Regions from separate parts of the Exiguobacterium sp. SH0S1 genome, predicted to be linked through region 1. Evidence: riboswitches for the same ligand, from Rfam matches in the RefSeq annotation. Region 1 holds a riboswitch; the other holds the start of a gene.
What was found. A riboswitch is a leader RNA that binds a small molecule or an ion and turns the genes downstream of it on or off. The one in region 1 is predicted to bind S-adenosylmethionine.
Positions count from the first base shown of each region.

Region 2: another riboswitch for S-adenosylmethionine. It lies ahead of EVJ20_RS06255 (methionine ABC transporter ATP-binding protein); the one in region 1 lies ahead of msrA (peptide-methionine (S)-S-oxide reductase MsrA).

Region 1 covers NZ_SJVC01000001.1:789,987-806,316, forward strand. The annotation lists gene EVJ20_RS04025 (SMP-30/gluconolactonase/LRE family protein) at 1-721, opposite strand, end outside; gene rlmN (23S rRNA (adenine(2503)-C(2))-methyltransferase RlmN) at 885-1,946, opposite strand; gene EVJ20_RS04035 (amidase family protein) at 2,016-3,410, opposite strand; gene EVJ20_RS15200 (hypothetical protein) at 3,531-3,692, shown strand; SAM riboswitch class I at 3,737-3,836, shown strand; gene msrA (peptide-methionine (S)-S-oxide reductase MsrA) at 3,898-4,416, shown strand; gene EVJ20_RS04045 (GRP family sugar transporter) at 4,446-5,309, opposite strand; tRNA gene EVJ20_RS04050 (tRNA-Ala) at 5,454-5,526, shown strand; gene EVJ20_RS04055 (four-helix bundle copper-binding protein) at 5,642-5,974, shown strand; gene EVJ20_RS04060 (3'-5' exonuclease) at 6,042-6,608, shown strand; gene EVJ20_RS04065 (bifunctional glycosyltransferase family 2/GtrA family protein) at 6,636-7,697, opposite strand; gene EVJ20_RS04070 (sodium:calcium antiporter) at 7,809-8,798, opposite strand; gene EVJ20_RS04075 (HD domain-containing protein) at 9,012-9,860, opposite strand; gene EVJ20_RS04080 (SDR family NAD(P)-dependent oxidoreductase) at 9,976-10,680, opposite strand; gene EVJ20_RS04085 (glycerol-3-phosphate responsive antiterminator) at 10,719-11,276, opposite strand; gene EVJ20_RS04090 (GNAT family N-acetyltransferase) at 11,398-11,817, shown strand; gene EVJ20_RS04095 (cation:proton antiporter) at 11,855-13,048, shown strand; gene EVJ20_RS04100 (arsenate reductase ArsC) at 13,055-13,465, shown strand; gene EVJ20_RS04105 (DedA family protein) at 13,502-14,131, opposite strand; gene EVJ20_RS04110 (DNA-3-methyladenine glycosylase I) at 14,236-14,793, shown strand; gene putP (sodium/proline symporter PutP) at 14,921-16,330, shown strand, end outside.
Region 2 covers NZ_SJVC01000001.1:1,213,465-1,229,794, reverse strand. The annotation lists gene tnpA (IS200/IS605 family transposase) at 1-3, opposite strand, end outside; gene EVJ20_RS06280 (hypothetical protein) at 257-985, shown strand; gene EVJ20_RS06275 (arsenate reductase family protein) at 1,031-1,384, shown strand; gene gcvH (glycine cleavage system protein GcvH) at 1,433-1,816, shown strand; gene EVJ20_RS06265 (PTS transporter subunit IIC) at 1,861-2,916, opposite strand; gene EVJ20_RS06260 (thioredoxin family protein) at 3,107-3,364, shown strand; SAM riboswitch class I at 3,817-3,922, shown strand; gene EVJ20_RS06255 (methionine ABC transporter ATP-binding protein) at 4,001-5,029, shown strand; gene EVJ20_RS06250 (methionine ABC transporter permease) at 5,019-5,681, shown strand; gene EVJ20_RS06245 (MetQ/NlpA family ABC transporter substrate-binding protein) at 5,711-6,541, shown strand; gene EVJ20_RS06240 (MDR family MFS transporter) at 6,646-7,860, shown strand; gene sufC (Fe-S cluster assembly ATPase SufC) at 8,033-8,794, shown strand; gene sufD (Fe-S cluster assembly protein SufD) at 8,807-10,075, shown strand; gene EVJ20_RS06225 (cysteine desulfurase) at 10,077-11,297, shown strand; gene sufU (Fe-S cluster assembly sulfur transfer protein SufU) at 11,287-11,721, shown strand; gene sufB (Fe-S cluster assembly protein SufB) at 11,741-13,138, shown strand; gene EVJ20_RS06210 (hypothetical protein) at 13,375-14,022, shown strand; gene EVJ20_RS06205 (hypothetical protein) at 14,081-14,509, shown strand; gene EVJ20_RS06200 (protein-export chaperone SecB) at 14,514-14,930, shown strand; gene EVJ20_RS06195 (hypothetical protein) at 15,000-15,929, opposite strand.

The DNA.
Region 1 (16,330 bases):
TGACGTTCGGCGCCGGGACGATGACTTCAAGCACTTTTTCACCCGTCTCCGGATTCCACCGCGTGACGCGCCCGCCTGCAAAGTGGGCAATCCATAAAAAGCCGTCTTCATCCGACGTCATACCGTCCGGGAACCCGTCCTCATTCTTGAAATCAATGACGACCTCACCTTCCCCGAGCGTGCCCGTTTTCAAATCGAACGGGAACTTGCGAACCGTCTCGGTCGGCGTATCGATATGGTAAAACGACGTATGGTCAGGTGACCACGTCAACCCGTTCGATAACGTCAATCCGCTCAACATAACCTCGGTCGTGCCGTCGCGGTTCAAGCGGAACAACGTCGCCTGCTCAGACTCGTCTTTTAAGTGGAGCGTCCCGGCGAAGACACGACCGTACGGGTCGGCTTTCCCATCGTTGAAGCGAAGGACACCTTCCGGGTCATCAAGTTCGACGAGTTTATCGAGTTGTTTCGACGTTTCATCCCACTCATAGATACCATCCTTCAATCCGACGATCACGCCGTCGGTCACTTTAGGGACGACAAATCCGACCTGCTGTCCCATATCAAACGAAGATAATTCATCTTCTTTCTCATCGTACCACCAGAGCGCGTGCCCTTCGATATCGACCCAGTAGAACCGCTTCAGTTCAGCGTCCCAGCAAGGCCCTTCCCCGAGCGTGTTTCTGACTCGAATCCATAACGTAGCGTTTACTGTCTCCATTGAATTGCCTCCACTCTCTGCTTTGATATCAAAAGACTATTCCCTGAGGGGGTAAGGACTATTCATCATTCACAAAAATGTTTAAAGATATTTCTCGTCTGACGCATTATGCGCCCGGGCACGATAAAAGCGCTCCGAATCGGTTTCGATTCGGAGCGCTCGTTTATTTGGCGCCTTCGACGTTCATTTGTTTACTGCGTAATTGGCCGCACGCCGCATCGATATCGGTCCCGTGCTCGAGACGCACGCCCGTATTGATGCCCCGTTTTTTCAAGACGTCGTAAAACGCCATGATGTCCTCGGTCGTACTCCGCTCGTACTGGATGTGCTCGTTGACCGGGTTGTATGGGATCAAGTTGACGTAAGACTTGTCTTTGATGTCATCGATCAACGCCGCGAGTTCTTCGGCATGTTCCGGCAAATCGTTCACTTTCGAGAGCAAGATGTACTCGAACGTGATCCGTTTATTCGTCTTCTCGACGTAGTAGCGGATCGCCGGCATCAGTTTATCGAGCGGGAACGCCCGGTTGATCTTCATGATTCTCGTCCGCAGCGCATCGTTCGGCGCGTGCAGCGAGAGGGCCAAGTTGATGCGCAGGTCAAGGTCGGCGAACTTGTAGATCTTGTCGGCGAGCCCACTCGTCGAGACGTTGATTTTACGAGGAGCGATCGCGAGACCGCGCTCGTCTTTGACGACACGGAGGAAGTCGACCAAGTTATCAAAGTTATCGAATGGCTCCCCGATTCCCATGACGACGATGTGGCTGACGCGGTCATCTTCACCGACCTCGTCTAAATAGTGTTGAACGGTCATGATCTGTTCGACGACCTCACCCGCCGTCAAGTCGCGTGTTTTTTTCAAGAGGCCGCTCGCACAGAAACTACAGCCGATGTTGCACCCGACTTGTGTCGTCACACAGACGGAACGTCCATACTTATGGCGCATGAGCACCGTTTCGATATAATGCCCGTCGTGCAGTTTAAGTAAGAATTTGACCGTGCCGTCACCCGCTTCTTGTTTGACGAAAAGTTCTTGTGTCGTCAGCGCATAGTTCGCCTCAAGCTGTTCGCGAACTTCGGGACGAACCGCGATCTCGTCGAGCCGTCTGACACGGTCGATGTAAAGCGAGTCCCATATTTGTCTGGCGTGGTAGGCACTGTATCCCCAAGATACGCAAGCGTCCGACAGCTGATCAAATGTCAGCCCATATATAGATGATTTCATTGTAATCTGTCCTTTCTTCAATCCGCATACGTACCATTGTAGCGGACGTGAGCGACAGGTGCAACGTTCTTACATAGGCGGGATCGGACGCGTCACGTGGCGTTCGAACGCGTAGGCGATACGGATGAGGTCTCGTTCCGCATAGCTCGTACCCGTGAATGACAGCCCGAAAGGTGCCCCGCTCTGTTTGAGCTTGTATGGGATCGTGACCGTCGGGTGCCCTGCCTTCGCCGCCATATCGTAATTCAAGTCGTGTGGCAACGCCAGGGCGTGAAGCGTTTGTTCCATCAATAAACGATCGAGGCCGTCCGTTTTCGCGTGCCGGACGTCGGCTAAGCGTCGCTCGAGGTAGCTCGACTCGGTCAAACGCCCTGATAACTGATTCGCTTTCTCGAACGTAACTTGTCCGTGCGGGATCGTTTCCGGGTGAAGCTTGTTCCAGTCCATCAAGTCCTTGAGCGTTTCATACGGGAGCGCTGTCGTCGCCAAATACGCCTCGATCCCGAGCTTGAACTCATGGTAGAGGACGTCGCCTTGGTCAAGTCCGTCGTTTGACGGCAGGTCGACTTCGACGAGCTCGACCCCGCTCGCTTTGAGTAACGCCAGCGCCGCTTGATAGAGCGTCTGTTCTTCATCCGACAGTTCCGCCTTCACGAAACCGACGCGCATGCCGACGGCTTGACGTTCGTCGAGACACGTCCGGTACGGTGGACCGGCCGGTAGATGTGTCGTCGCCGGGTCCGAGTCGTCTTCCCCGCACATCGCTTCTAGTGCGAGCACCGCGTCGCGGAGCGTCCGCGCCATCGGACCGGCCGTATCTTGCGACCGCGAAATCGGGATGATCCCACTCCGGCTGATGAGCCCGACCGTCGGTTTGATGCCGACGATGCCGTTATGGACGCTCGGGTGGATGATCGACCCGCTCGTCTCGCTGCCGACAGCGAGCATCGTCAAGTTCGCAGCGACCGCTGACGCCGAACCAGAACTCGAACCGCCGACGTCGAGATTGTCACCATACGGATTGAGCGTCTGGCCACCGACCCCGCTCCATCCGTTCGGCATGTCCTCCGTCAAAAAATTGGCCCATTCCGATAAATTGGCTTTGCCGAGAATGACCGCCCCGTGCTCACGGAGGCGACGGACGAGTTCAGCGTCACGACCGGCAAAGTGATGCTCGAGCGCCACGGCGCCGGCAGTCGTCCTCATGAGTCCCGCCGTCTCGATGTTGTCCTTGAGTAAAACGGGAATACCGAGGAGTGGCAGCCGGTCTCCGCGTCGGTAGGCACGGTCAGCCGCCTCCGCCTCAAACAACGCGTCCGGGTTCACTTGGATGACCGCTTTCAGTTTATCGTTCAAGCTAGCGATCCGTGTCAAATAGTAGGCCGTCACGTCCCGGGCCGTGAACGTCCCTTCTTTATATCCGCGCTGTGCGGTCTCGATGTCTAGTTCAAATAAGTCTTGCATCCAATTCCCTCCTTATAGGCAATGTTATTCGGTATTCGCTTAATGCATCGAATCCCCTTCTTTTTATCGCCATTGGATGTGCAACTTGATACACTAGAAGAAACGTTATTGGAGGTAGCCATGTCCCGCTCTTACATCCTTGTTTTACTGTCCGTGTTCGCCCTGTTCTTTCTACAATTGTTTGGGGATGATTTGCCGTGGGCATTCCCTGCGTCCATCGCCCTCATTATCTTGATTGTTGGTGCCACGCTATTTCAACTTCGGCGCACACCAAATCGTTGACGTTTAAACGAGACAGATGATATGATGCTGTCACCAACTACATATCGATATCTTGAGTGAACGAGAGACCTGGCTCTACGACTTCACAGCAACCTGCTTCGGCAAGGTGCTACTTCCAGCAAGGCATCGCCTTGGACGATATGACAAAACGCTCATGTCGATGACATGGGCGTTTTTTTGGAATGAACATGAGGGGGATTTTATTTTGGAAAAAGCTACATTCGCAGGTGGTTGTTTTTGGTGCATGGTGACACCGTTCGAGGAACAGCCAGGAATCGAAGGAATCGTATCCGGTTATACAGGCGGACACGTTAACAATCCGACGTATAAAGACGTCAAGACAGGCACGAGTGGTCACTACGAGGTCGTCGAGATCACGTTCGATCCTTCTCAATTCTCATATGAGCGCCTGCTCGAATTGTATTGGATTCAGACTGATCCGACCGACGACGGCGGCCAGTTCCAAGACCGCGGGCAACAATACGCGCCCGCCATCTTCTATCATACGGAAGAGCAACGCGTGGCGGCAGAACAGAGTCGCGACGCGCTCGCCGCGAGCGGAAAGTTCAAACAACCGATCGTGACGAAAATCTTACCGGCTGACGTCTTTTACCCGGCCGAAGACTATCATCAAGATTATCATAAAAAAAATCCGGCCCACTATAAAGCGGACCGGAAACAATCTGGCCGTGACGAGTTCATCGACCAGACGTGGACAAGCTGACAACGACGGGCCTCATGCCCGTCGTTTTTTTAGCTCTTGGCAAGCCCGAGCATGAATCCAGCGACCACGATCAGACCGATCCCCATAAACACGAAGACACGTTCTTTCGTCGTCTTTTCTTCTTTTAACAAGTAAATGCCACCGAGCGTTGCGACGACGACGTTCAATTGTGACAAGGCGAACGACGTGGCGATGCCGACTTCTCCGCTCGAGACGAACAACCCGAAATTCCCGATGCCCCAGGCAAGCCCGGCGAAGATGTTCTTGAACGTCTTCGGATCAAATTTTTTCACATCTTTTTCACGAAGACTGAACAAGAGCGCGGCGATGAACATCCCGAGCGACTGTGGCAAGATCGCGGTGATGCCGTCCACTTCAAAGTAGTTGGTCAGGACGGCGTACGTCACGTAACCGATGCTCGAAACGAGGAGCACGAGTAGCCCTTTTTTCAAAGCACTACTGCTGTCCGATTCTTTATTTTGTTGATATGACGTCATGACGGCCCCGATGATGATCAAAACGAGGGCCGAGAAGCCGAGCCATAGCTCGGTCGATGTCTTCCAGTCCCCGAGAACGATGACTCCGAACAGTGATGTCCCGACAAGCTGCATCCCTGTACTGATCGGCATCGCTTTCGAGACGCTTAAAATTTGGAACGACTGGAACTGAAGGTACTGTCCGAGCGCCCAGAACACACCCGAAATGAAACCAGTCACGATCGCGAGCGTCGTGAACTCTGGTTTGAAGACGAGCGCGATGACAACCGCCATCACCATCGCGCCGATCGTCGTGCCGATCAATTGTTGAATCGGCTTGCCGCCGACAATAGATACGATAAGCGGGATACTCCCCCACATGAGTGCGGGCAGTAGCGCTAGCAAAATCATCTCCATACGTTGCACCTGCTTTCTTAATATAACATTCTGTCTATTCTTCCCGGCTCTAGCGCTCATTAAACTTCAAAAAAATGATTTTCAAACTTCTTTCGTTTTTCTTGTTGCCAAATCATTTATTAGAATGATATAATAATTTCCAACGGGGCATTAGCTCAGCTGGGAGAGCGCCACGCTGGCAGCGTGGAGGTCAGCGGTTCGAGCCCGCTATGCTCCATTCCTTAAGTCGGTCCACTGATGTGGGCCGGCTTTTTTGTGTCCCCGCCTCGGTTTAAGTCGACACGAACCGGGTAATGATTGTAAGACATCATTTATCTTAAGGGGGACTTCCAATGAACCGAGCCTCTGTCGAAGAGACGATTTTGGCAGTGATCGATTGTATCCGGGCGAGCAACCATTGCTTCTCGAAATGTTTACAAGAAGAAGACCTGCTGATGGTCTCGGAATGTATCCGGTTGACGAAAGAATGTGCCGAAGTCGCCACACTCACCTTGAACGCGCTCGAAACCGACTCTGCGTTCACAAGACCGATCGCGGCGCTCTGCGCGCAAGTGTGTGATACGTGTGCCGTCGAATGCGGGCGTCACTTATACGACCATTGCCAACGTTGCTCTGAGGCGTGCTTGCGCTGCGCCGAGGCGTGTCGGCACCTCTCGGCCGCATGATCGCTTTCCAGTCTAACCTTGTGTTAGACTTTTTTTGTACAGATTTTTAACGAAGAGAGGAACTTTTATGCCACATTCTATTCTAGCAATCGACGTCGAGACGGCCAATCGCGACAGTCGGAGCATCTGCTCTGTCGGTTGGAGTTTACTTACAGACGGTGAAGTCGTCGAGACGAACCAATTGCTCGTCAATCCTGAGGAAGACTTTGACCAAGGCAACATTCGCGTCCACGGGATTCGCCCGAGCGACGTCTGGGACGCCCCGGCATTGCCCGAAGTGCTCGAACAGCTCTATCCGACACTGAACGCCGTCGACGTCGTCATAGCCCATAACGCCGCGTTTGACATGGGTGCGCTCCGCAAAGCGATCGCCAAGTACGACTTGTTCACTTTCCCGACGATTGAATACGGCTGCACCGTCAAGTTGTCCCGCAAGCTATACCCGGGGCTACCGAACCATAAGTTGAACACGATGGCCGAGCATTTGAACGTCCCGTTCATCCACCACGATGCCGCCGAGGACGCCCGCGTCTGCGCCCTGCTCATGCGCGACATGATGATCAAGACCGGGATCACCGACGTGCGCGAGTTGCACCGCTACACGTCGGTCAAACTCGGAACGCTCGCTTATTGACGAAAGGCCCGACAGCTGTCGGGCCTTTTAGCGTTTGAAGATCCATCTCTTTTGGACGTAGTAACTCAATACGAACAACACACTGTCGACGGCGACCTTGAGGATGACCTCGCCGTCCCGGAACAGCAGGAACAACACGTAGACGAGACTCGCCGACAGCGCCATCTGCACAGCGACCAGCCCAAAGTATTTCAACATCGAGCGCTTCGCTTTCGATTTGAAGACGACTTTCCGGTTGACGTAATAATTGAATAACGAAGACACGATTCGCGCCAAAACCGTCGCCACGATGACATGGACTGATTCGAACCATGGATTCAATAAGAAAATCAACAACGCGTAAACGCCGATGTCCATTAAGAATGAAGCGACTGATGATAAAGAATAGGCCAAAAACATGCGATAAATGAGAATCGAATCGATGACTGGACGAAAATGTGAAGACGCGTTCTCGTCAACGTATACCGTTTCGATCGGTGTTTGATGGATCGGTACTTGCAATCGTTTCGTGAACGTCAACATGTTCATCTCGAACTCATAGCGGTTGCCCGGAATATCGATCAGTTGCTTGGCATAGCGGAGCGGAATCGCCCGCAGTCCGGTCTGTGTGTCGTTCAGACGGAGACCGCTGCCGAGCAACATGACAAATCTCGTCATTTGATTGCCGAACCGGCTCCGGAACGGAATCGCAGGCGACGAGAAATCACGACAACCCATGATCAGATGATGCGGCCACTTCACCCCTTCATCGTACAGGTTACGGACGTCCGCCGGCAGATGTTGTCCGTCCGCATCGACGGTGATCACGCCGGTCGTCTCCGGGTACGCATCGACGATGTGGCGGAGCCCGGTCTTTAGCGCTGCGCCTTTGCCGGCATTTTGTTCATGCTCGAGCACAGCGGAGACGTCCGCCTTTACGCCATCAAACACGGCACGGCACGTATCGGCACTGCCGTCGTTCACGACGATGACATGGACGAACCCTTTGTCCTTCAACTCCTGGACCAGTGTGACGAGCGCTTGATCAGGGTTATAGGCCGGTATTAATACGACATAGTCGTCTAAACGTTCCACGGCATGCATTTGCATCGCCACCCCTCCTTCTTTCCTCTTATACCCCAGTCAGACGAAAGTGATACCGAGACAAGAAAAAAAACGTGATGGCTTTGCGCCATCACGTCAAACAGACGAGCTGATGATTCATCCGGTAAAGATGAGATATGAAGAAACGGCGTAGACGAAGACGACGAGAATCGAAGGAAGGGCGTATCTGACTTTCGATGTCACGTCTTTGCGAAGGACGCTGTACATGACCAAGATCGACAGAATCGTGATCCCGATCGCCGTGACCAAGTGTGATGCCGACACATCCGCTAAAATCGACCCGTTCTGATAAAATACGTCCGACATGGCGATGATGAGCATGTTGAAGATGTTGCTCCCTAAGATCGAGCCGAACGCCAAGTTGACGTTACCGAGTTTCAAGGCGACGAATACCGCGACCGCTTCAGGCAGCGACGTCGACGCCGCAATCAAGAAACTACCGACGAAGCTTGAACCGAGCCCTGTGACGACAGCGATCTGGTCACCCGTGATCGACAGCGCCGTCCCGGCCGCCATGATGACGAGTGCCGCGATAACAAACCCGACGCCGGCTTGTTTCACTGAAATCGTATCAGTCACGCTCGCACCGACTTCTTGCTCGACTTCTCGTTCGGCCGTCGGTTCTTGAGGCCGCTTCCCGATATAGTAAATCCCAATCGCATACAAGACGGCAATTAATATCGCGTCAATGCCAATGCCTAGTACCGTATAATCAATCCGGACGATGAGCGCGATCATCGTGACGAGCGTCAACATCAATCCGAGACTGGCCGTATATAGGTGGTCTCGACTTGCGTCATTGAACAGTCGCTTTTGACGATAAAATAGATCGAACATCGCCAAAATGAAGATGTTGAACAAGTTCGAACCGAGCATGTTCCCGATCGCGATATCCGGGTTGTTGATCAAGACGGCGGATACGCTCGTCGTCACTTCCGGAAGTGACGTCGCACCTGCAAGCAAGACCGTCCCGACGAGCATCCCGCTCATCGTCGACTTCTCACTGATGACATCAGCGTACGTCGATAATTTTATGGCAGCATACACTGTAATCGCAGCGGCCAAAATAAAGTAAATAAATACCATGTAAATTTTTCTCCCCTTTTCATGAATTCAAAAAGACCTTTTTATGGACGCCGAAAACGCATCCATAAAAAGGTCTTGCGGACTTGGTAAGAAGCTCGATGGACCGAGTGCATACGCACCGTAATGACGACCCATCGACCACGTTCGTGGTCGCTACTCCCCTTCTCATGTTCATGACGAATATAACACGTTCAAGGTCACTTGACAATCATTTCACTTCAACAACGTGATGACGTCCTCAGACCGGAGCGCGGCCCGGTAAGATAATTCGTTGATTGCTTGCAAGACGGGAATTGACAAGTCTTGTCTAAGACCGCTGTCTTGCAGTTGGTCTTTCAGCGTTTCGAGTTCAAGCCTTTCCGCTTCAGAGCCGTGACGATAGCCTTCCCGCATCGACTCGTTCAACTCGTAAGCAGTTTGACAAAGCGTCGACGACTCTTGGAGCCAATCGTCTTCGTGGAACCCATGCCCGATCACATCGAACAGTTTGTTCAACTTCTCGTCACGGTCTTCTTCGACACCGTAGAACAGCAAATTCAACTCGATCTCAAATTCATCGATCAAACTCGTCGTCTGACTGAAAGGCTGAAGCGCGTGGAGCAGCTCATGATAGTACCAAGACTGATCACGAAGTGGCCGCTTGAATCGTCCCCACACCTGCTTTCCTTCACGCTCAATGTCGAGTCGGATCGAGCGCAGATTATGTAACTTGTCTGCCGCTAGAAGCGCGACTTCATCATACTGGAGAGTGTGCACTTTCTGAATCGTCATCCGCTTACGTTCTTCCCACGAGTGATGCTTCCCCGGTTCCGAAACGGCTTGGACTAACCGGGCGACTTCTCGTCCGAACTCCTGTTCAATCTCCTCGGCCGTCGTCAGCGTGTCTTCTAGTAAGTCATGGAGCAGTCCGGCCGCTACGACCGGAATCGGCTGCCGGTCTTCGACGAGCAACATCGAGACGGCGACCGGGTGGGTCACATACGGAATGTTCGTCCCTTTGCGAAACTGTCCGTCATGACGGACGGCCGCAAAGCGTAAAGCCTCTTCGATCAGCTGGTGCACGACGCTTCCCCCTTCAAATTTGTTTACTCACTCCTTCCTGTTATACCCATGACTAGGACTTATCACTCACATCCGCATTTAAAATATAGGGTAATGGTCCTACCGGCAGACTTCATCAAGACTCGTAAATCATTTTCTTTGTCATTCCACCATCGACGACGAGGTTATGTCCGTTCACGAAATCGTTCATCGGATCGATCAAGTACGTAACGGCACGGACGATATCTGTCGTCGTACCGACCCGGCCCGACGGATGTTGACGATGGTCGACGTCTCGCAACGGTTCGTCGGACGTATGGATCCAACCTGGGCTGATCGCGTTCACCGTAACCGGTCGAGACGCGAGCGAGACGGCCATCGAATTGGTCAATGCGACAATCCCGCCTTTTGACGCTCCGTACGCTTCCCAGTCCGGCTCGTTTTGGTGCGCGCGCGTCGAGGCGAGATTGATGATGCGTCCATACTCCGCCCCTTCATTTAGCGTCAAAAATGCTTTTGAACAAGCAAACGTCCCGACAAGGTTGACATCGATGACATGTTTAAACGTCTCGACGTCCAACTCTTCAATCGGGGTCTCAAGTGACGACACGCCCCCATTATTGATTAGAATATGTACGACACCGAAGTCTTGTCCAATCTTCTTGAAAGTGTTGGACACGTCCTCATGGTTGCCTAAATCCATCTGTATGAACGTCACATCACGAAGCAACGGGTCCTCTCCAATGTCGAGTCCGATGACGTGATAAGACTCCGCAAAATGATGCGCGAGCGCGTAACCGATCCCTTGACTGACTCCTGTAATGATCATTGTCTGTTTCATCGTCTATCCCTCCTCGAAATCATTTACCCGGAATGTGCTTACTTAAGTCCTGCCGTACGCCAAAGCGTTTGATCGGACGTCGTCACGACCGTCGCTCCGGCCGCGAGTGCTTGCTCAACTTCGTCTAGCGACGTAATCAATCCGCCCGCGAACACGGGGATACCCGTCTGTTCTTTGACGAGCCGGATGTATTTAGGGACGAGCCCCGGCAAGACCTCGATGTAATCAGGTTGCGTCCGATTGATTAACCGATAGCTTTTTTCGAGCGAGCTCGAATCGATCAAAAATAGGCGTTGCACGGTCTTGACTTGTTTTTGTTTCGCCTTTAGGATCACATTCCCTTTCGTCGAGATGATGCCGTACGGTTTATACGACTGACAAATATATTCGGTCGCGAACTCGTCGGCCTTCAATCCTTGGATCAAATCGAGATGGACGAAGACCTGCTTACCGTGCGTCTCAAGCAACCGAAAGACCGCATCGAGACGCGATATGTGGATCTCAAGCAAGACGCCGATGGCGAATTCACTTTCCAGAAAAATTTCTACATCCCGCATATCACGAAGCGCAGGCAAAATCGATTGGTTCTCAAACATTTGGCCGCCACACCCTTTCCATTTTCTTTCATTATTCGGACAAAGGCTTTATGAAATCAAGGTTTATGAATTCAATATAGCGGGAAAACGATTACAACTTGTGTGGAGGGGGACTCATCTTATGGTAAATGAAGTCGAGGTACGGATTGAAACACCGACACCGGAGCAACATCAACAGCTCAGGGTCAAGGCCGGAATGCCAAAGCGTTCAGACAAAGGAACGATTAAAGGACTGGCCAACACGCTATTCGGTGTGTGCCTATATAGAAACGATGAGATGGTCGGCATGGGTCGCGTCGTCGGGGACGGGGGGATGGTATTCCATCTGGCCGATATCGTCGTCGACCCGGATTGCCAAGGCCTTGGGCTCGGGAAGCTGATCATGGAACATTTGATGGACTGGATCTTGAAAGAAGCGGACGAGACGGCCATCATCAGCTTGATTGCCGACATCCCGGCCGACGGGCTGTACAAGCATTTCGGTTTTGACTATTCGCGGCCAGAATCGGTCGGCATGGAGTACCAGTGGAATCAAGACTAGTCGCTGTGGACGGCGACTCGTCACAAAGGGGTGACGTATGGAACTATTGAATATTATCGTTTTACTCGGTTTAGGACTGACCGTCATCTCCGTTCTTAGCCTCATCATCGAGCGACTCTTCTTCCCGAGTATATTGGCATTTATCGCGATTGGGGTCGCCGTCGGCTTCTTCTGGGATGGGAACGAAGTGTTCAAGGTCGCCGGTGAGATTGGGATCATCTTATTGTTTTTCTTGCTCGGACTGAAGTTCCCGTTAACAGAGCTCGTCAAGCGAATGAAACAAGTTTGGAAAGCAGGCGTTTTAGACATCGTGCTCGCGTTTGGTGTCACGATCGGCATCGCTTTGCTGTTCGGGCTCGATTTTCCGCAAGCTTTCTTGATCGGGGCCGTCCTTTATGCGACGAGCTCGTCCATCTCGGCCCGGTTGCTCGAACGGAACCCGGACAAGCACGAAGATATTAAAGAATTCGTGCTCGCCTTGCTCATCTTTGAAGACATCTTCGCACCACTCATTTTGACCGTCGCTCCGTTCATCATTCAAGACGAACCGATTGCTTTCTCTGACATCGGCAAAGTGTTCGTCGGTTTCCTCGTGTTCGGGGTATTATTGTTTGTCGGATCACGCTTCGTCACGAAACAACCGAAGATCGCGAAGCACCTGCTACGTCAGGACGATGCGAGCATCGGCTTGATCGGCTTGATCTTATTCTTCGCGGGCATCGGCATGATATTCGGGTTATCGGAGATACTCGGAGCGTTCATCGCGGGGATCATGTTGGCCGGCATTCACGACGTCAGACCGTTGAAACGTCTGACCGTACCGGTCCGTGATTTGTTCTTACCGATTTTTTTCATCTCATTCGGAATCTCGATCAACCTCGAGCAAGGAGTGATCATCAACACGCTCTTCTTCGTCTTGATCGTCTGGGGCGTGCTGTCGAAGTGGATCGTCGGCCGTGTCGGCGGCAGGCTGTACGGGTTGACGCGGGTTCAAGCGAACGAGGCCGGTTTCTCGCTCGCACCTCGAGGCGAGTTCTCGATTCTTTTCACCGCGCTCTCGAACGGTGCCATCAACTTGTTCGTCGGATTATACATTTTCGTTTCCGCCATCATTGGCATCGTCTTGTTCCGCTTCTCTGAAAGTTTAGCGGCGAAGACGGAGCAGACGCTCAAAAGAGTCTTGCCCGAGGAAACTGATAGAAAACCTGACCAAACCGATAAAGGAGACTGAAAACTCATGGTTGAAGTTGCCTTCGTATGTATTCATAACTCATGCCGCTCTCAAATGGCAGAGGCGATCGGACGCGATGTGCTCGGAGATATCGCCCGCGTCCACTCAGCCGGCACGGAAGATTATCCGGAAGTAAAGCCGCTCGCGCTCGAGGCCGTCCGGGAGATCGGTCTTGATCCGTCGGGTCAACACCCGAAACGGCTTGACGAGATTCCGGACCGGCTCGACTATTTGATTACGATGGGTTGCGGGGTCGAGTGTCCGTACGTACCGACGACATATCGGGACGACTGGGGGCTCGACGACCCTTCCGGTCAGCCGCTCGAAGCGTTCCGGGAGACGCGTTCGCAAATCATCACGAAGATGAAGCAGTTGCGCGAACAGATTTTGAACGACTATCCTGAACTCCAAAAATAACGGGCCCTCTTAGGAGGACCCGTTTTTTAGTCGCCATCAAACCGACGACGCTTTGTTCGACTGTTTCCGTTTCCGCCGCTTCCGCCACAAGACGAAAGCGATGATCGCGATGACGAGAAGCGCGTACATCACGTATGAATACACGTCGAGATAGCCTAAGATCGATTCCCAGTTCTCCCCGACCCGAATTCCAATATAAATCAGAATCGAATTCCAGATCACCGTTCCGGCTGTGCTCAACAGCAAAAATTTAAGGAACGGCATGTTCGACATACCGGCCGGCAGCGAGATCAAACTCCGAACGACCGGCATGAGCCGACCAAAAAAGACCATCCAGCCGCCATAGCGGTCAAACCACGCGTCCGCTTTTCGGACGTCATCGATATCGAGTCGAATCCACTTCCCGTGTCGTTTCGTCCACCGCTCGATTTGTTCGACGTCTAAATATAATCCGATGCCATACAACAAGACCGCTCCTAAAATGGCACCCGCTGTCGCCGCCAAGACGACGACCCAGACAATCAAGTTTGTTTTGACCGCAAAGAACCCACCGAACAGCAAGACGACTTCTGACGGGATCGGCGGGAACACGTTCTCGATAAAGATCATGAACGCGATGCCGAAATAACCGTACTGTTCAATGATACTGATCATCCAATCTCGCATAAATCCATCAACCTCCAATATGACGTATTATACCCGTCCATGAACGTCGGCAATCGTTCCGACGTGCTAAAATGAATCGACAACGAAAAGGAGATGAAAGCAACATGGAAGAGACGTCACGCTGCCCTTGGTGCGGCACAGACCCGGACTACGTTCGGTATCATGACGAGGAATGGGGCAAGCCGGTCCACGATGACAAGAAACATTTCGAATGTTTGACGCTCGAGAGCGCGCAGGCAGGGCTCAGCTGGATCACCATCTTACGGAAGCGTGAGAACTATCGGCGCGCGTATGCCGATTTCGATGTCACGCGCGTCGCCGACTATACCGATGTCGACATCGAACGGCTGCTGTCAAACGATGGCATCGTCCGTAATCGCCGCAAGATTGAAGCGTCGATCAACAACGCCAAACGGTTTCTCGAGATCCAGCACGAGTTCGGTACATTCGATGCGTACATCTGGTCGTTCGTCGACGGAAGGGTCATCAACAACGACTGGACGTCGGTCGAAGAGGTTCCGGTGACGACGGAGCTATCGCATCGCTTGAGCACAGACTTGAAACGACGCGGCTTTAAATTTCTCGGTCCGACGACCGTTTACGCCCATCTGCAAGCGACCGGTCTCGTCAACGACCATCTGATCAACTGCCCCGCCAAATGATTTTTTGTTATTTTAGTCAATGATGAAAAATAAACGTGCAGCCGATTCAATTTTGTGACAAAATCTTGTCAAGGTATAAGATATAGATTTTGAAAACGTTTTCACAACTGAATGAGGGGGCTGTTACATGAACGGAATTTTAGTTTCCATCACGATTTACATGGTGCTCATGGTCGTACTTGGCGTCGTCGCCTATCGCCGTACAGAGAGCATCGGCGACTATATGCTCGGAGGAAGAGGGCTCGGTCCAGGCGTAGCCGCCTTGTCGGCCGGGGCATCTGACATGAGCGGTTGGCTACTGATGGGCTTGCCGGGCGCCATGTTCGCGACCGGTCTCTCGAGTGGGTGGATCGTCATCGGGTTGACGATCGGCGCCTACTTGAACTGGCTCCTCGTCGCCCCGCGTTTACGCACGTATTCGTATTTGTCAGAAGATGCGATCACGATTCCAGACTTCTTCGAAAAGCGGTTCAAAGATTCTCGGGGCACGCTGCGGACGTTCTCAGCCGCCGTCACCTTGATTTTCTTCACACTGTACGCGACGAGCGGATTCGTGGCCGGCGGCCGGTTGTTCAACGCCGTCTTCGGCATCGAATTTGTGACGGGCGTCTTGATTTTAGCGTCGATCATCATCCTGTATACGTTCATCGGCGGGTTCCTCGCTGTCAGTTGGACGGACTTCGTCCAAGGACTGATCATGTTGTTCGCGCTAATTTTCGTTCCGGCGATCGCGATCACGGCGACTGATGGCGTCTCGAACGCGCTCCAAACGATCGGTGATATCGATTCGGCGCTGCTCGATCCGTGGACGGGCCAATCGTTCATCGGGATCGTGTCTCTATTCGCCTGGGGGCTCGGTTACTTCGGACAACCACATATCATCGTCCGCTTTATGGCCATCGAAAAATTACAAGATATTAAGACCGCCCGCCGGATCGGCATCTCGTGGATGCTCTTCACCGTCGTCGGGGCGATGGCGACCGGATTGATCGGTCTCGCCTACTACACGCAGCAAGGACTTGAGATCGACAATCCAGAAAATATTTTCATCAATCTATCAGACCTATTATTCATCGACTTGATCACGGGCGTGTTACTCGCTGCACTGCTTGCCGCCATCATGTCGACCATCTCGTCGCAGTTGCTCGTCTCGTCTAGTGCGGCGACGACCGATTTCTATCAGAAGTTTTTCCGCAAACAGGCAGGTGACCGTGAACTCGTCATGGTCGGCCGGATCACCGTCATTCTCGTCTCGGTCATCTCGATTTGGCTCGCCTTCGGTGCTGATGATACGATCTTGAACCTCGTCGGCTACGCTTGGGCCGGTTTTGGTTCCTCGTTCGGCCCGCTCATCTTGTTCAGCTTGTTTTGGAAGCGGACGACGCGCCAAGGCGCACTCGCGGGCATGTTGACGGGTGCATTTATCGTCATCGTCTGGAAGAACTTCGCCAGCGACTGGTTCGGGACCGTCGGTGAACTGTATGAGATGATTCCAGCGTTCTTCTTGTCGGCGCTTGCCATCTATGTCGTCAGTTTG
Region 2 (16,330 bases), 420 kb from region 1:
CATACGTCCATTGTATCATTAGATTTATTAGAGTGATACATTTTATCGGGATAAGATTCTGCTTGTTGATTTCTGAAATTCCGACTAACGGGACTCCGAAATCAAGCTCACGTTCATCCCACCACTAAAGGAGTGGGCTTTCTCGTTCGCAAATTCTGTAATAAAAATTTCTCGAACAGGGAGGGGTGGCCGGACGCGGTCAGCCCTTTCTTTTTCGTTTGATCAGAACGTACAATGAGGAAAAGGAGGAATGTTTATGAGACGAGATCAACTGTTGGAACGAATGGAACGAATCGGGCGTTTGGTCGCGAAACAAGAAGGGGCGCTGATGCTGCTCGCCCTCGGTTCGATTGGCCTCGAGACCGAGCGGCTCGACGACTACTCCGACCTCGATTTCTTTTTGATCGTCGAGGACGGACGAAAAACCCGCTTCATCGACAACTTGGACTGGCTCGAGGTTGAACCGATCGCTTACCAATTCCAAAACACGAAAGACGGCCACAAGATCATGTACGCGGACGGTATTTACGGGGAGTTCGCCGTGTTCGAACTGTTCGAGATGCCACACATCGCCTATACCCCGGGACGGATCGTCTGGAAACGGGATGAAGCGCTCGAATCGTTTGCGACGCCTAAGCTCGTCACGGACGTCCCAGACGCAGCGTATTGCTACGAAGAGGCGCTGACGAACCTGTACGTCGGTCTGCTCCGTGAACGACGCGGAGAGCGTCTCGCCGGCTTCGAACTCATCCAAGTCGCGGCCGTCAACAACGTATTGAAAGCACATGGAGAGACGGGCGACCCGTTCAATCCGACGCGCCGGGTCGAGGCACGGCACCCGGAGCTCGTCGCCGGGCTCAACGAGTGGCTGCCAGGTTACGGCAAGTCGGTCGAAGCGGCCGCGGCGATGCTGAGCTATATCGAAGCGCGTCACCCGGTCAACGCGACGCTGAAGCGAGAAATCGCACGCTTGCTCGAAGCGTGATTTGCGGGAATGGAGTATGCTACAGTAAAACAAGAGGTGATAAATATGGTGACACTATATGGCTATCCGCCATGCAGTACGTGTAAGAAGGCAGAGAAATGGTTGAAGGAGAACGACGTCGCGTATACATACGTTCATATCGTCGAGGCGACACCGTCAAAAGATGAACTCACGTCGATCTGGCAACAGTCAGGGCTACCGCTCAAAAAGTTTTTCAATACGAGCGGGCAAGTGTACCGCAACGAAGGCATTAAAGATAAGCTCCCGAATTTGTCAGAAGACGAACAAATCGAGCTTTTAGTCAGCAATGGTATGCTTTTAAAGCGTCCAATCGTCACGGACGGTCAAAAATCGACGGTCGGTTTTTCAGAAAAGTCATTTACAGACGTTTGGGGCTAAGTGCTATAATACACATGTGAGTCTAATTTATTTGAGGGGGAAGTCATGATGAGCAAAGTACCTGCAAATCTACGTTATTCAAAAGAACACGAATGGGTTGAAGTGAACGGAAGCGTTGCCCGCATCGGGATCACGGATTTCGCACAAAGCGAACTAGGGGACATCGTGTTTGTGGAACTTCCTGAAGTCGGCGGCACGATTTTGCTCGACGAGCCGTTCGGTTCGGTCGAATCGGTCAAGACGGTGTCTGAACTGTACGCACCGATCTCTGGCAAAATCACGGCGGTAAACGAATCACTCGCGGATTCGCCGGAACTCGTCAACGAAGCACCGTTCGAAGGCGCATGGATGATCGAAGTCGAGTTAAACGATTCAACGGACGTCGACAAACTCATGTCGGCCGAAGAATATGAAACGATGATTCAAGGCTAACAAAAATCCCGGTTTCTCTTTATGAGAACCCGGGATTTTTTGATTTAGTCGAAGTCGAGGCGGTAATGTTCAGGCTGGATGAGTGATGTCCGGTTGAACAGGCGATAGAAGACAATCCCGAGCGTCACCGGAATGAGGCCGAACAAGACGATGACGAGCATGACGTTCCAGAGCGCGAATCCGCCTGGCATCAAGTGCAGGGCGTTGACAGGTCCGATCAGTCCAGAGACACCGAATCCGGCACTGATCGGTGTTCCTTCGATACGAAGGATACCGGCGAGCGCCCCGAGAATGGCCGCGTTCGCGAGCACCGGCAGCATCATGATCGGACGACGGACGAAGTTCGCCATTTGAATTTTCGGTGAGCCGAGGAAGTGAGCGAGCGACGTCCCGGTCGCGTTCATCTGCCACCCGGCGATAGCGAGACCAAAACCGGCTGCGACGACGCCGAGGTTAGCGGCCCCGGCGGCAACACCGGACAGACTGATCGCCGTCGCGATCCCGACTGTCGAGATCGGGGAGACGATGATGAGCGAGAACGCCATCGCGATCAACATGCCCATCACGATCGGTTGGAGTTCAGTCATCGTCATGATGACTGTGCCGATGTACGTCGTGATCTGTGAGATGTACGTGAGTAAGAACATGCCGATTCCGCCGGCGATGACGATGACCGTCATCGGTAAAACGAGGACGGTGTACGTCTTTAACCGTGGCGACAGCTGCATGACCATATATGTCGCGAGGGCGGCGGTCACACCGGCCGTGATGACGTCGCCGATTCCCGCCATGAGGAACGCGCCTTCCTCGATACGGATAGCGCCGCTCCCGACCTGGGTCGCGATACCGATCGTCCCGGCCTCGAGCGCCGAGCGTCCGAATTGCATCGCGACGGTGACACCGATGATGACCGGGAGTAGGCGCATCGCGATCGTCGTCGCGTCTAAGATGAACTGCAAAGACGGAAAATACGGTAAGATGGCTTTCGTTAATTCACCGAGCAACGCGCTCGGGATGAGGGCGATTAAAATAGCGAGACTGAGTCCGTTCAATACGTTCATCAAAAATTGTTTGCCTGTCAGTTTCGTTTGTTCCGTCATAAGTCGATTCACCTGTCCTTTTCTACGTATACGCTGTTATGTACGAAAGCGTTAAAGTTAATGACCATACTATGCCTCTTTTCGTGAAGCGTCAACAGGAAATGTTGAACGATTCAGAAAATTCGTGGGGTGAGCACAACTTTTGAACAGATCGGCTCACATTCATATACTTATAAAAGAGGTGAGAACAATGATTACAGACGGATTGTTATATATATACGCCCCGATGTGTGGAACATGCGCTGTGGCCGAGCGGATGCTCGCCGTCGTCGAAGCGGTCGACCCGACTCTCGCGATTGACAAGCAGGACGCCAACTTTATCCCGCAAGAGTTAGAAGCGTATCAAGTGATGAGCGTCCCGGCGCTGTTAAAGCTTAAAGACGGCCAAGTCGAAGACCGATTATATGCGTTTCAAAACGTACAGCACGTCCTATCTTTCGTTAAATGAGATAGGATGATTAGAATAATCAGAAAATTTTAAATAATCAGTTGACACAGAAAGTTCACGAATGGTATATTCATTACAACATCTTACTTGAACACAATATAGGACGAGATTCTCCAGCCATCAAGACGTTTTAGAACAGCCGGTGCATCACTTTACGCGACTTTTAGGTGGACCTTCCCTTCGATTGTCCCCCAAAAAAATCAAGCGCAGGGACACCTACCGCGTAACCGCATGGTACGTTCTAAGGCCGAGTGATGGATGGCTTGAATCCCCCATATAAGGATGAACACTCTGATCGGGCAAAAGAGTTTCATCTATGGGTTGTCCTTCCGTGACTCAAGGTGCTACGTTCTGTGTCATCCTCGGATGGCACCTTTTTTTGATTTTTCGCACAAAATAGTTTGACATGAAAATAATGTGTCGCTATTATAAAGCTAATCGAATAAACAACACTCTTATCAAGAGAGGCTGAGGGACTGGCCCTATGACGCCCAGCAACCGCGGAGCAATCCGAAATGGTGCTAATTCCAGCAAGGTGAGAACCTTGGAAGATGAGAGCAATCGTTGTCCGTACCGATAAAGTACGCACGTTTGCTCAAACGTGTGTACTTTTTTTGTTGTCAGGAGGGAAAGGTATTGATTCAATTACGTAATGTGGCCAAATGGTTCGACACGAAGAACGGTCGAGTCCAGGCGGTCGATGATGTGTCGCTCACAATCGAGAGCGGCGAAATTTTTGGAATAATCGGATATTCAGGGGCGGGGAAGTCGACGCTCATCCGTCTGCTCAACCGACTCGAGTCACCGTCAAGCGGTGAAATCGTCGTCGCAGGGAGTGAGCTGACGAAGCTCACTCCGAAAGAACTGCGCGGGGTGCGCAAAAACGTCTCGATGGTATTCCAACACTTTAACTTGTTATGGTCGCGCACGGTCGCTGAGAACATCAGCTTCCCGCTCGAACTGATCGGGGTACCGGCCAGTGAACGTAAACGCCGCGTCCAAGAGCTCGTCGATCTCGTCGGTCTCGCCGGACGTGAAGACAGCTATCCGTCGCAACTATCGGGCGGTCAAAAACAGCGAGTCGGGATTGCCCGCGCGCTCGCTACAAATCCAGACGTGCTCCTCTGCGATGAAGCGACGAGCGCACTCGACCCGAAGACGACCGATTCGATTCTCGAACTGCTCGTCAGCATCAATAAGAAACTCGGACTGACGATCGTCCTCATCACCCATGAGATGCACGTCATCCAAAAAATCTGTCATCGCGTCGCCGTCATGGAGGCAGGGAAAGTCGTCGAGACCGGCCAAGTCGCGGACGTGTTCCAACATCCGGAACAGCCGATCACGAAAGAGTTCGTCAAACAGATTGGTGCCGTCGACGACATGTCGCTCACGTTCGAGCATTTGAAAGCACGTTATCCGAGTGGCCAAATCGTCAAACTCAAGTTCTTGAACGAGACGGCCGAACAGCCGATTTTATCGGAAGTGTTGAAACAGCACGACATCGGCTTCAACATCATCGGCGGTAACGTGACGCAGTCGCAAGTCGGCGCGCTCGGAACGCTATTCATCCAATTGATCGGAGAGCCGGCTGAAGTCGAGCGGGCCATCGCCTCAATCCGATCGCAGGCAGTGGAAGTGGAGGTAGAAAGCGATGTTTCCTAATGTAGATTGGCAAGTCATGCTCGAACAGACGTGGGAGACGCTCTATATGACGCTCGTCGCAGGAGCCGCGACATTCGTCATCGGTCTCGCCCTCGGCATGCTCTTATATGTCACGAACGAACCGCTCATGATGAAGAATCGTCCGATTTACACGATCATCAGTGCGGTCGTCAACGTGTTCCGCTCGATCCCGTTCATTATTTTGATCATCTTGCTCATTCCGTTCACGCTCCTTCTCGTCGGAACGATGCTCGGTTCGACGGCGGCGCTCCCGGCGCTCATCATCGGTGCGGCCCCGTTTTATGCACGGATGGTCGAACTCGCACTCCGCGAAGTCGATCGCGGTGTCATCGAGGCGGCCGAGTCGATGGGCGCGACGAAATGGCAGATCGTCTATAAAGTGTTGTTCCCGGAATCACTCCCGGCCATCGTGTCAGGCATCACGGTGACGATCGTCGCCATCGTCGGTTACACGGCCATGGCCGGAGTCGTCGGGGGTGGTGGTCTCGGGAACTTGGCGTTCCTCGAAGGGTTCCAGCGTTCACAAAGCGACGTCACGTTCGTCGCGACCGTATTGATCTTAGTCATCGTCTTCGTCGTTCAGTTTATCGGCGATCGACTCGTCTCAAAAATCGATAAGCGATCAGCTTAATCAAATACAATCATATGGAGGGTTTTATAATGAAATCATGGAAAACAGTACTCGGATTGACAGCAGCATCAGCACTCACAATTCTCGCGGCATGTGGCGGCGGGGACTCAGAATCAGGCTCGGGCGACGACAAGACGCTCATCATCGGCGCGTCGAACGTACCACACGCCGAGATTTTAGAGCACGTCCAAGACGAATATGAAGAAAAAGGCTACACGCTTGAAATCAAGAAGTTCCAAGACTACGTGCTCCCGAACAAGACGCTCGCAGCTGGCGAACTCGACGCGAACTACTTCCAACACGAGCCGTACCTCGAGTCACAAATGGCTGAGAACAAAGACTATAAATTCGCTTCAGCCGGCGGCGTCCACATCGAGCCGATCGGTGTCTACTCACAAGACTACAGATCACTCGATGAGCTTCCGGACGGCGCTGAAATCATCATGAGCTCGTCGGTCGCTGACCACGGACGAATCTTGACGATGCTTCAAACAGAAGGCTTGCTCACGCTCGCTGACGGCAAGACGACAGACGCGACAGTCGCTGACATCGTCGACAACCCGAAAAACTTGGAGTTCAAGACGGACGTCGAAGCGGCACTTCTCCCGCAAGCGTTCAACAACGGTGAAGGCGATGCCGTCCTCATCAACACGAACTACGCGATTGATGCCGGCCTCAACCCGCTCGAAGACGCAATCGCTCTTGAAGGCGAAGACTCACCGTACGTCAACTTGATCGTCACGCGTGAAGGCGACGAAGACGATGAGCGCGTCAAGGCACTCCTTGAAGTATTGACATCAGAAGAGACACAACAGTGGATTTTGGATGAGTACAAAGGTGCGGTCGTACCGGTTAAATAATGATTGATTTTAGGCTCGGGACATCCCGGGCCTTTTTTGTTTGCAGTGGTTTTGCTTCAATAATAGAAGTAAACTATTTATATGTAGAAAAAGGGGGGATCCGGGTGAGCATACGACAGATTCATCCGCTGACGCTTGGCGTCTTGTTCGGTACATTTTTTGCACGGCTGTCGACGTTTTTTGTCATGCCGTTTTTTGCGATTTATCTCGCGACGCTCGGTTTCTCGGCGAGCGTGATCGGGACGGTGTTCGCGACGTCGGCATTATCCGGTCTATTTATGAGCTTTTTCGGGGGGACGCTGTCTGACCGCTACGGGCGCAAACAGCTGATGTTGATAGGTATCGGTTTGAACGCCTTGACGTTCACCGGTTTCGCACTTGCAACGGAGCTCGTTTGGTTTTACATATTTTCGGTATTGATGGGCGTTTCACGTTCATTCCTTGAACCAGCGTCTCGGGCCTTGATCAGCGACACGACGCAACCCGACCAGCGTGTCATCGTCTATAACGTGCGCTACTTCATGATCAACATCGCTGCGGCGATCGGACCGCTGCTTGCGGTCGTCTTGTCACTTACTGGAGCGAAGAGCGCATTCTTCGTCGTGACCGCCGTCTATGTCCTTTACGGCCTCGTTATCTCGACGTTGTTCCGGAAGTATCCGTTTGAAGAAGGGGACGGCGTCAAAGTGCGGCCGCGCCTGACGGAGACGTTCCGCGTGTTAAAAGAAGACAAGACGTTCCGCTTCGTCATCATCGGCATGATCTTCGCCATCATCGGCTACAGTCAATTCAATTCGACGTTGCCGCAGTTCATCGCGTTTCACGACGGATTCAGTGACGGGTCGCGCCTATTCGCTTATCTGCTGACGGTCAACGCGATCACCGTTCTCATCGTGCAGTATCCGATCATGCGGTTCGGTATTCGCGTCTCGCCGATCAAGTCGCTGTTCTTTGGGATCGCGACGCTCTCGATTGGGCTGTTGTTAATCGGTTTCGCTGCCGAGGTGTGGGTACTATTCGTCGCGATGGTCATCTTCACGGTCGGGGAAGTGCTCATGTTCACGATGACGGACGTATTGACAGACGATTTGGCACCGGAACATTTGCGCGGCACGTATTTCGGGGCGATGGGGTTGACGGCACTCGGTCAATCGATCGGGCCGGTCATCGGCGGACTGCTGCTCGACGGCTTCGACAACGCGTCGCTCCCTGTATTTGGGAGCCTAGCCGTTCTGACCGCGTGTGGCGCCTTCTTCTTCACCGGCGCGCTACGGGAAAAACAAGCGAATTCGGTTCAAGTCGAGGAAAATGTTGGATAATGTCTTGATTTCCCGATATTCTCATTCTCAACATTTATGTTTTATTGAGAATGAAATATAAGGTGAGTCGCTTGAAATAAAAAATTGCCTAGATTAAGATTAGAATATATCTAATCTACGCCAAAAATGGCGAGAAAACGGAAGGGGTATCCGAATGTCTAACGTACCACACATGAAAATTGATGACCTCCGCGTCTCAATCGAAGGAAAAGAGATCGTCAAAGGTCTTAATCTTGAAATTAAAGGTGGCGAAATTCACGCCATCATGGGTCCTAACGGGACTGGTAAATCAACACTCGCATCTGCCCTCATGGGTCATCCATTGTACGAAGTGACAGGAGGGAGCGTCGACTTGAACGGAGAAGACGTCCTCGAGATGGAAGTAAATGAACGTGCGCAAGCAGGCATGTTCCTCGCGATGCAGTATCCAGCTGAAATCAGCGGAGTCACAAACGCCGACTTCTTGCGCTCAGCGATCAACTCGCGCCGCGAAGAAGGCGAAGAAATCTCACTTATGAAATTCATCCGCGAACTTGATTCGAAGATGGGCGTTCTTGAAATCCCTTCAGAAATGGCACACCGCTATTTGAACGAAGGCTTCTCGGGCGGAGAGAAAAAACGTAACGAGATCCTTCAAATGATGATGATCAAACCGAACATCGCGATTCTTGATGAGATCGATTCAGGTCTTGATATCGATGCGCTCAAAGTCGTCGCTAAAGGCGTCAACGAAATGCGCACTAAAGAGTTCGGCTGCTTGATCATCACGCACTATCAGCGTCTCCTCAACTACATCGAGCCAGATTTCGTCCATATCATGATCGACGGTAAAATCGTCATGTCGGGCGGCAAAGAGCTCGCACAACGACTCGAAGCAGAAGGTTACGACTGGGTGAAGCAAGATCTTGGGATGACAGTAGACACAGAAGCGTAAGGGGGCTGTACGATGACCGTACAATTTGAATTAGATGCACAAGCAGTAGCGGCACGTGCAGAGGCGCTCGGTGGACCAGCATGGATGGTCAACCGACGTAAAGAAGCAGCAGAACTTGCGCCGACTCTCGCCTTGCCTAAAGTTGAAAAAATCAAGATTGATAAATGGGATTTCACAAGCGGAGACGTCGAGCTCGCGAAGCTTGACGGGTTGACGCCTGAAATCGAAGCATTGCTCGGAGACCACCGGACAAACGTGCTCGTTGAACGCAACGGTCATGTCGTCTATAACGAACTTACGATGCCAGAAGGCGTCTTGTTCATGGGAATCCAACAAGCGATGGAACAACATCCGGACCTCGTCGAGAAATACTTCATGACAGAAGGCGTTCGGGTTGACGAAGATCGCTTGTCTGCCTTGAACGCAGCGCTCACGAACGGTGGGGCTTTCTTGTACGTCCCGAAAAACATGCAATTGAAAGACCCGCTTCAAGCCATCTTCACGATGGAACAAGCGAACGGGTCGTTGTACCATCACACGATCGTCGTCGCCGATGAAGGCAGTGAAGTGACGTATATCGAAAGTTTCTTGTCGAACACAAATGAGCCGCACACGGTCAACGCCGTGACGGAAGTGTTCGTCGGAGCGAACGCGAAAGTCGTATTCGGTGGAGTCGACCAGCTCGCTGAGTCAGCACTCACGTTCATGAACCGCCGCGGTGTCGTCTACGAGAACGCTCATCTTGATTGGGCACTCGGACATATGAACGACGGCAACTCGCTCGTCGAGACGAAGACGCATCTCGTCGGAGACAACACGTACTCGAACACGAAAGCAGTCACGATCGGTCGTGGCGCACAGAAACAAAACTTCAACATCCGGACCGACCACTTCGGGAAGTCTTCGGAAGGGTTCATCTTGATCCACGGTGTTCAAAAAGACTCGGCAACAGCGATCTTCAGCGGGACATCGATGATTCATCACGGTGCCTCGAAGTCGAACGGTGTCCAAACGGAACGCGTTCTCATGTTATCTGAAAAAGCACGGGGTGACGCCAACCCGATCCTCCTCATCGATGAGGATGACGTTATGGCCGGCCACGCCGCTTCAGTCGGACGCGTCGACGACATTCAGTTGTACTACTTGATGAGCCGCGGTCTGTCACGTAAAGAAGCAGAACGTTTAATCATTCACGGATTCTTGAACCCGGTCGTCGAGCAACTCGCGATCGAGTCGGTCAAAGACCGTCTCCGTGAAGTCATCGAAGGGAAAGTGCGTTAAGATGATTGATGCCTCGATTCGTAAACAGTTCCCGATTTTAGATCAGGAAATCAACGGCCATCCGCTCGTCTATCTCGACAGCGCGGCGAGCTCCCAAAAACCGCTTGCTGTCATCGAGGCGATCGAGGATTACTATCGCCGCATCCATTCGAACGTGCACCGTGGCGTCCATACGCTCGGCACGCACGCGACGGATGCGTATGAAGGGGCGCGGGAGCGTGTCCGTTCATTCATCAACGCCTCAGTACCGGAAGAGATCATCTTCACGCGTGGGACGACGACGGCGATCAACCTTGTCGCTTCAAGTTACGGGGACGCCAACGTCAGCGCGGGAGATGAGATCGTTCTCACACCGATGGAACACCACGCGAACTTGATTCCATGGCAACAGCTCGCCAAACGCACAGGTGCGAAACTCCGTTACGTCGAAATGACACCAGACGGCCGGATCACGCTCGACGCGGTGCGGGAAGTGTTGTCGGACCGGACGAAGATCGTCGCCATGAGCCACGTCTCGAACGTGCTCGGCACGATTAACCCGATCGCGGAAGTGGCGCAACTCGCCCACGAAAAAGGCGCGGTCATGGTCGTCGATGCGGCGCAAAGCGCGCCGCACCGGAAGCTTGACGTCCAAGCGCTCGATTGTGACTTCCTTGCCTTCTCTGGCCATAAGATGCTCGGTCCGACCGGGATCGGTGTCTTATACGGGAAGAAACAGCTGCTTAAAAACATGGAGCCGGTCGAGTTCGGCGGTGAGATGATCGATTACGTCGACTTGTATGAGTCGACGTGGAAAGATATCCCGTACCGCTTTGAAGCGGGAACGCCGATCATCGCCGGTGCGGTCGGTTTGGCTGCCGCCATCGACTTTTTAGAAGACCTTGGTCTCGAGAATGTCGAGGCGCACGAACGGGCGCTCGTGACGTACGCCATCGAACAGATGCGTACGATCGAAGGGATCGAGATCTTCGGTCCTGAGGAGCGCGTCGGGCTCGTCACGTTCAACTTGAACGACGTCCACGCCCACGACCTTGCGACCGTCTTGGATATGCAAGGGGTCGCGGTACGGGCCGGTCATCACTGTGCCCAACCGCTCATGCGCCTCCTGAAGCAATCATCGACTGCCCGAGCGAGCTTCTACTTGTATAACACACGAGATGAAGTCGATCGCTTCATCGAAGGGTTACGTCAAACGAAGGAGTATTTCAATTATGAGTTTTAACAATCTCGACATGTTGTACCGACAAGTCATCATGGATCATTATAAAAACCCAAGAAACCGTGGCGTCATCGAAGATGGCGTGACGATCGACTTGAACAACCCGACGTGCGGGGATTCACTCCGACTCCAACTTCAAGTCGAAGACGGAATCGTGAAAGATGCCAAGTTCGAAGGGGAAGGCTGTTCGATCAGTCTCGCCTCGGCATCGATGATGACCCAAATCGTAAAAGGCAAGTCTGTAGACGAAGCGCTCCAATTGGCGAACATCTTTTCACAGATGGTCCAAGGGAAAGACTACGATACAGACACGTTCGACCTAGGCGACATCGAAGCGTTGTCTGGTGTCTCAAAGTTTCCGGCTCGCATCAAGTGCGCCACGCTCGCGTGGAAAGCGCTTGAAAAGGGAGTCGACGAGGAAGCGTAAGTAGAAGGAGGAGACCGATATGGCGAAAAACATGCCAGACGTTGGCGATTATAAATATGGCTTCCATGATCGAGACATCTCGATTTTCCGTTCAGGCCGCGGCTTGACGAAAGAAATCGTTGAAACGATCTCGAACATGAAAGAAGAACCGGCATGGATGCTCGAGTTCCGTTTAAAATCACTCGAACAGTTCCGCAAGATGCCGATGCCGACATGGGGCGGCGATCTCACGTCACTTGATTTTGATGAGATCACGTACTACGTCAAACCGTCTGAGAAGACGGAACACTCGTGGGATGAGGTTCCTGAAGAAATCAAACGGACGTTTGATAAGCTCGGAATCCCGGAAGCGGAACAAAAATACTTGGCAGGTGTCTCGGCTCAGTACGAGTCAGAGGTCGTCTACCATAGCATGCAAGAAGACTTCGAAGAAAGAGGTGTCATCTTCAAAGATACGGACACTGCTTTGAAAGAAAACGAAGACTTGTTCCGTGAGTATTTCGGGAAATTGATCCCGCCGACGGACAACAAGTTCTCGGCACTCAACTCGGCCGTCTGGTCAGGTGGCTCGTTCATCTATGTACCAAAAGGTGTGAAACTCGAGCAACCGCTCCAAGCCTACTTCCGGATCAACTCGGAAAACATGGGTCAATTCGAGCGGACGCTCATCATCGTCGACGAGGGCGCTTCGGTCCATTACGTCGAAGGATGTACGGCACCGGTCTACACGACGAACTCGCTTCACTCAGCTGTCGTCGAAATCTTCGTCAACAAAGACGCATACTGCCGCTATACGACGATCCAAAACTGGGCGAACAACGTCTATAACTTGGTCACGAAGCGTGCCGTCTGTGAAGCAGGCGCGTCGATGGAGTGGATCGATGGTAACATCGGATCGAAACTCACGATGAAGTACCCGGCCGTCATCTTAAAAGGTGAAGGCTCACGTGGGATGACGCTCTCGATCGCACTCGGCGGTAAAGGGCAGCACCAAGACGCTGGGGCGAAGATGATTCACCTCGCACCGAACACGTCGTCGTCGATCGTCTCGAAGTCGATCTCGAAACAAGGCGGAAAAGTCTCGTATCGCGGAATCGTCCACTTCGGCCGTAAGGCGAAAGGTGCCCGTTCGAACATCGAATGTGACACGCTCATCATGGACAACGAGTCGACGTCGGACACGATCCCGTACAACGAGATCTTGAACGACCAAGTCTCACTCGAGCACGAAGCGAAAGTCTCGAAAGTGTCAGAAGAGCAGCTCTTCTACCTCATGAGCCGTGGTATCTCGGAAGAAGAAGCGACCGAGATGATCGTCATGGGCTTCATCGAGCCGTTCACGAAAGAATTGCCAATGGAATATGCGGTCGAAATGAACCGTCTCATCAAGTTTGAGATGGAAGGTTCGATCGGATAACCGCATAAAATCAGTGTTTTGGAGAGTTTTTGGTGGTGACGATTCGTTCTAACCCTCAATCAGCCCTCAAAGTTGACGGCGGAGCATCCATTGGATGCTCCGTTTTCTTTAAAGGACGGTCGTATTTTGTCGAACGAAACTTGTGGAAACCAACACCTTAAATTGTGGTATTGTGTACCAATTTTTCTGTCTGTTCGATATGATTAATTAAGATTGATTGCAAGCGGGGGTCGAAAATGAAGAAACTGTCTTTTGGAGATGACACTACCGTCATGAAGGCTTATCATGGTACCTCCCTGAAAAACGCAGAATCTATCATGGAAAACGGGTTCTGGCCATCGGTTGGCGAAAAACACTGGTTAGGTGATGGAATTTACTTTTTCAGAGAAGATGATGCCCAAGCAAGGGTGTGGGCTTACCACGAAAAGCATAATTTAATTAAAAAAAGAAAATATCGCGAAGCAAAGAAGTATAAAGGTTGTGTATTTGAGTGGAAGGCTATCCTATCGGGAGAAGAGTTCTTAAACCTAGATACTCGATCAGGTGCTATTTATTATAGTGAACATCTCGAAGAGTTCATGGAGATGATTGATGAAGAAGGGATTCAGGTCCCGGGAAACTGGTGGTATTTGAACTCGCTTTTCTATGAAGGAATTGACGAAAAATTTAAAGTCATCCAACGAACTTTTTCGGTTCCTAGCGTATATGACAAACATGACACCACGATATTCAACACTTTAATGTTTTTGCCGATAAAAACAGGGAAAAACAAAGAAGAAGTAGAAGTACCGAATATACCTACTCATTTAATTAACGGATGCCAAGTGGTTGTGAGAGATTCACAACTCATTTCACAAGAGGCGTTGAAGTGGTTAGCTTGCTAAAATGATGTAGGTTTTGTTCTATTTTCGTTTGACGATGTAGGACTAGGAGGAATGAGCAGTGAACAGAGAAGAAAGAAAAAGAAAAATGAAAGAAAAGTTGATTCAAAAGCTCGAGAGAGATGGTGTTGACTACACAATCGGAGCAAAGGGTGAAGGGAAACTTATTGTTATCGAAGACGGTAAAGTGCTAGGAGAACTAGGTTCACCTCTCCCCCAAGAAGAAATCATTTCTATTCTTGTAAGGTCGTCACAAGAATCAGAAGTCGAACCGATTTTGTCCGAGGACATTCTTGTCGAAAACTTCTACACTATGCTGATTTCTGACAGTGGGTCTATCGAAGAAATTGGTTTGTTCGATCAACACGTGACTTCAAGTCTAGAAATCAAAATTGAACATCCGAGCAAAATGTTTATTCAAATTGACGATTACTCATCAGAAGAATTCACCTTGGATATTCCAGACGAGATGATGTTAGGGGCTGCTTGATTTAATGAAAAAGTTAAAGTTTGAGCGTTATAGAGTTGAAAACTTGTCTTTTAAACAAGACCAAGATTTCAGAGAAGATAAAAACTTGTCAGTTTCAATGGGATCAAATGTAGAAATGACTGGCGAAGATAGTGCGATTGTTTCAATCATTTGTCATTTGGAATCAGCAGACGAGAATTTCGAGTTATCTATTCGCGTTTCTGGAGATTTTGTTGTAGAAGAGGATGAAACGAAAGATAATATTCCGGGTGTGACGAACGAGTTGCTTTTGAGCCGGAACAGTTTATCTATTCTATTCCCGTATCTTAGGTCGGCAATATCGCAAGTTACTTCGATTGGATACCATAATCCAGTTGTGTTGCCGCCAATCAATATTCTTGACTTCATTCAAAAAAGCAAAGAGGAGGAACCCGAAAAATAATCGGTCCTCCTCTTTTTATTTGAGCACTTTTTCTTTTTCCAATTTAATATGACGTTTACCTGCAGCTTATTATTCATTCTGTTCAAGATAAACCTCTATAGCTTTTTCCCGTCTAGATATCGCATCTTGCGATCCTACCACTTTACCAGAATTCGTTAGTAAATAATTAAACTCCCACGTACCATGTTCCATAAACAAAAACTGTGTCTTTTGAGAGTTGAACAACTTATGAAGTTGTTCGGCTTCGTCGAGATGGTCACTCATTTTTTTTGTGGCTTCTGCAATTATTGCGGGATTTTCTGTTTGTATAACAAATTCAATTACTGGTGTTTTAGAGATAACAAATATATAGGTAATCGGTCTGTTTTTAGGGATACAGAGCTTAGCATATTTAATTGCAACAGTTCGAAGTGTGGAGTAAAGGTTGGCGATGTCATTATTTATATCGTCTGTTATCTTTTTTCCTACAGTTGTAAGGAGTTTTTGTGCAATTAATAACTGTATGGCGCTCTCAGACAAATTAATGATTAACTGAGGATCAGGAATAAATGATTTTCTAACTATAATTTTAGAGTCAAATGATACTTCTTCTGGCACTTCATCTTGAAAAATTTTTAAATCCTCATTTGAGTTGAAGTTGTTCAAATCAAATGAAACTTGAATTGAAGAAGGAATCTGATCTTTTTTGATTAAAAATGGTTTTTCATTTGGCCAGGTATCGATGATTACTTTTTGTCCTGTAGGTAGAGTTATTTCTTGAGAATTTTCCCTGTCAAATAAAATAGATTCGCCGAATAATCCATATTCTCCATCAGGCAATTGTTCAATATAGGCTTTAGTGATTTTACCAAAAAAGGGTAATGTTAAATCATGCTCAATAGTCATCCCTAACGCTGATGATTCGTTCATTTGATTCGCAGCGCCTTCTAAGGATTCTTTAGTCATTCTTTGATTATGTCGATCTAAATGTGTCGAGGCCATCATCTGAGCTTTTCTCATTAAAAATTCATCCCTTTTCGATTAATTTAAATTAAACTACACACCTTAATTCAAAACGAGAGTACTGAATATGATTCTTAATAATATCTTCGCTTAGAAAAATGTTTTTTAACTTTTACCGATTTGTCAAATGAAGAGCAAAACATTTTTCGATGGAGGACTCACATAATATTTTCTATTCGAGACATTTCTTCGATGGTCCGTTGATTATGGCAAGCGAGTCAGCGAGTTGGTCTTGAGCACGTCGATTATCAAGCAATAGAATAGGTGGGTATACATCTCTGGCTCTAGATAAGTCTTTATTTTAACACGCTCCACTATGTTACCTTAATTCTGAATGAGGAAGATGCTATGGGCTTCTTATTTTCTGATTGGGGGGTTGGACTTGATTTTATAATTCA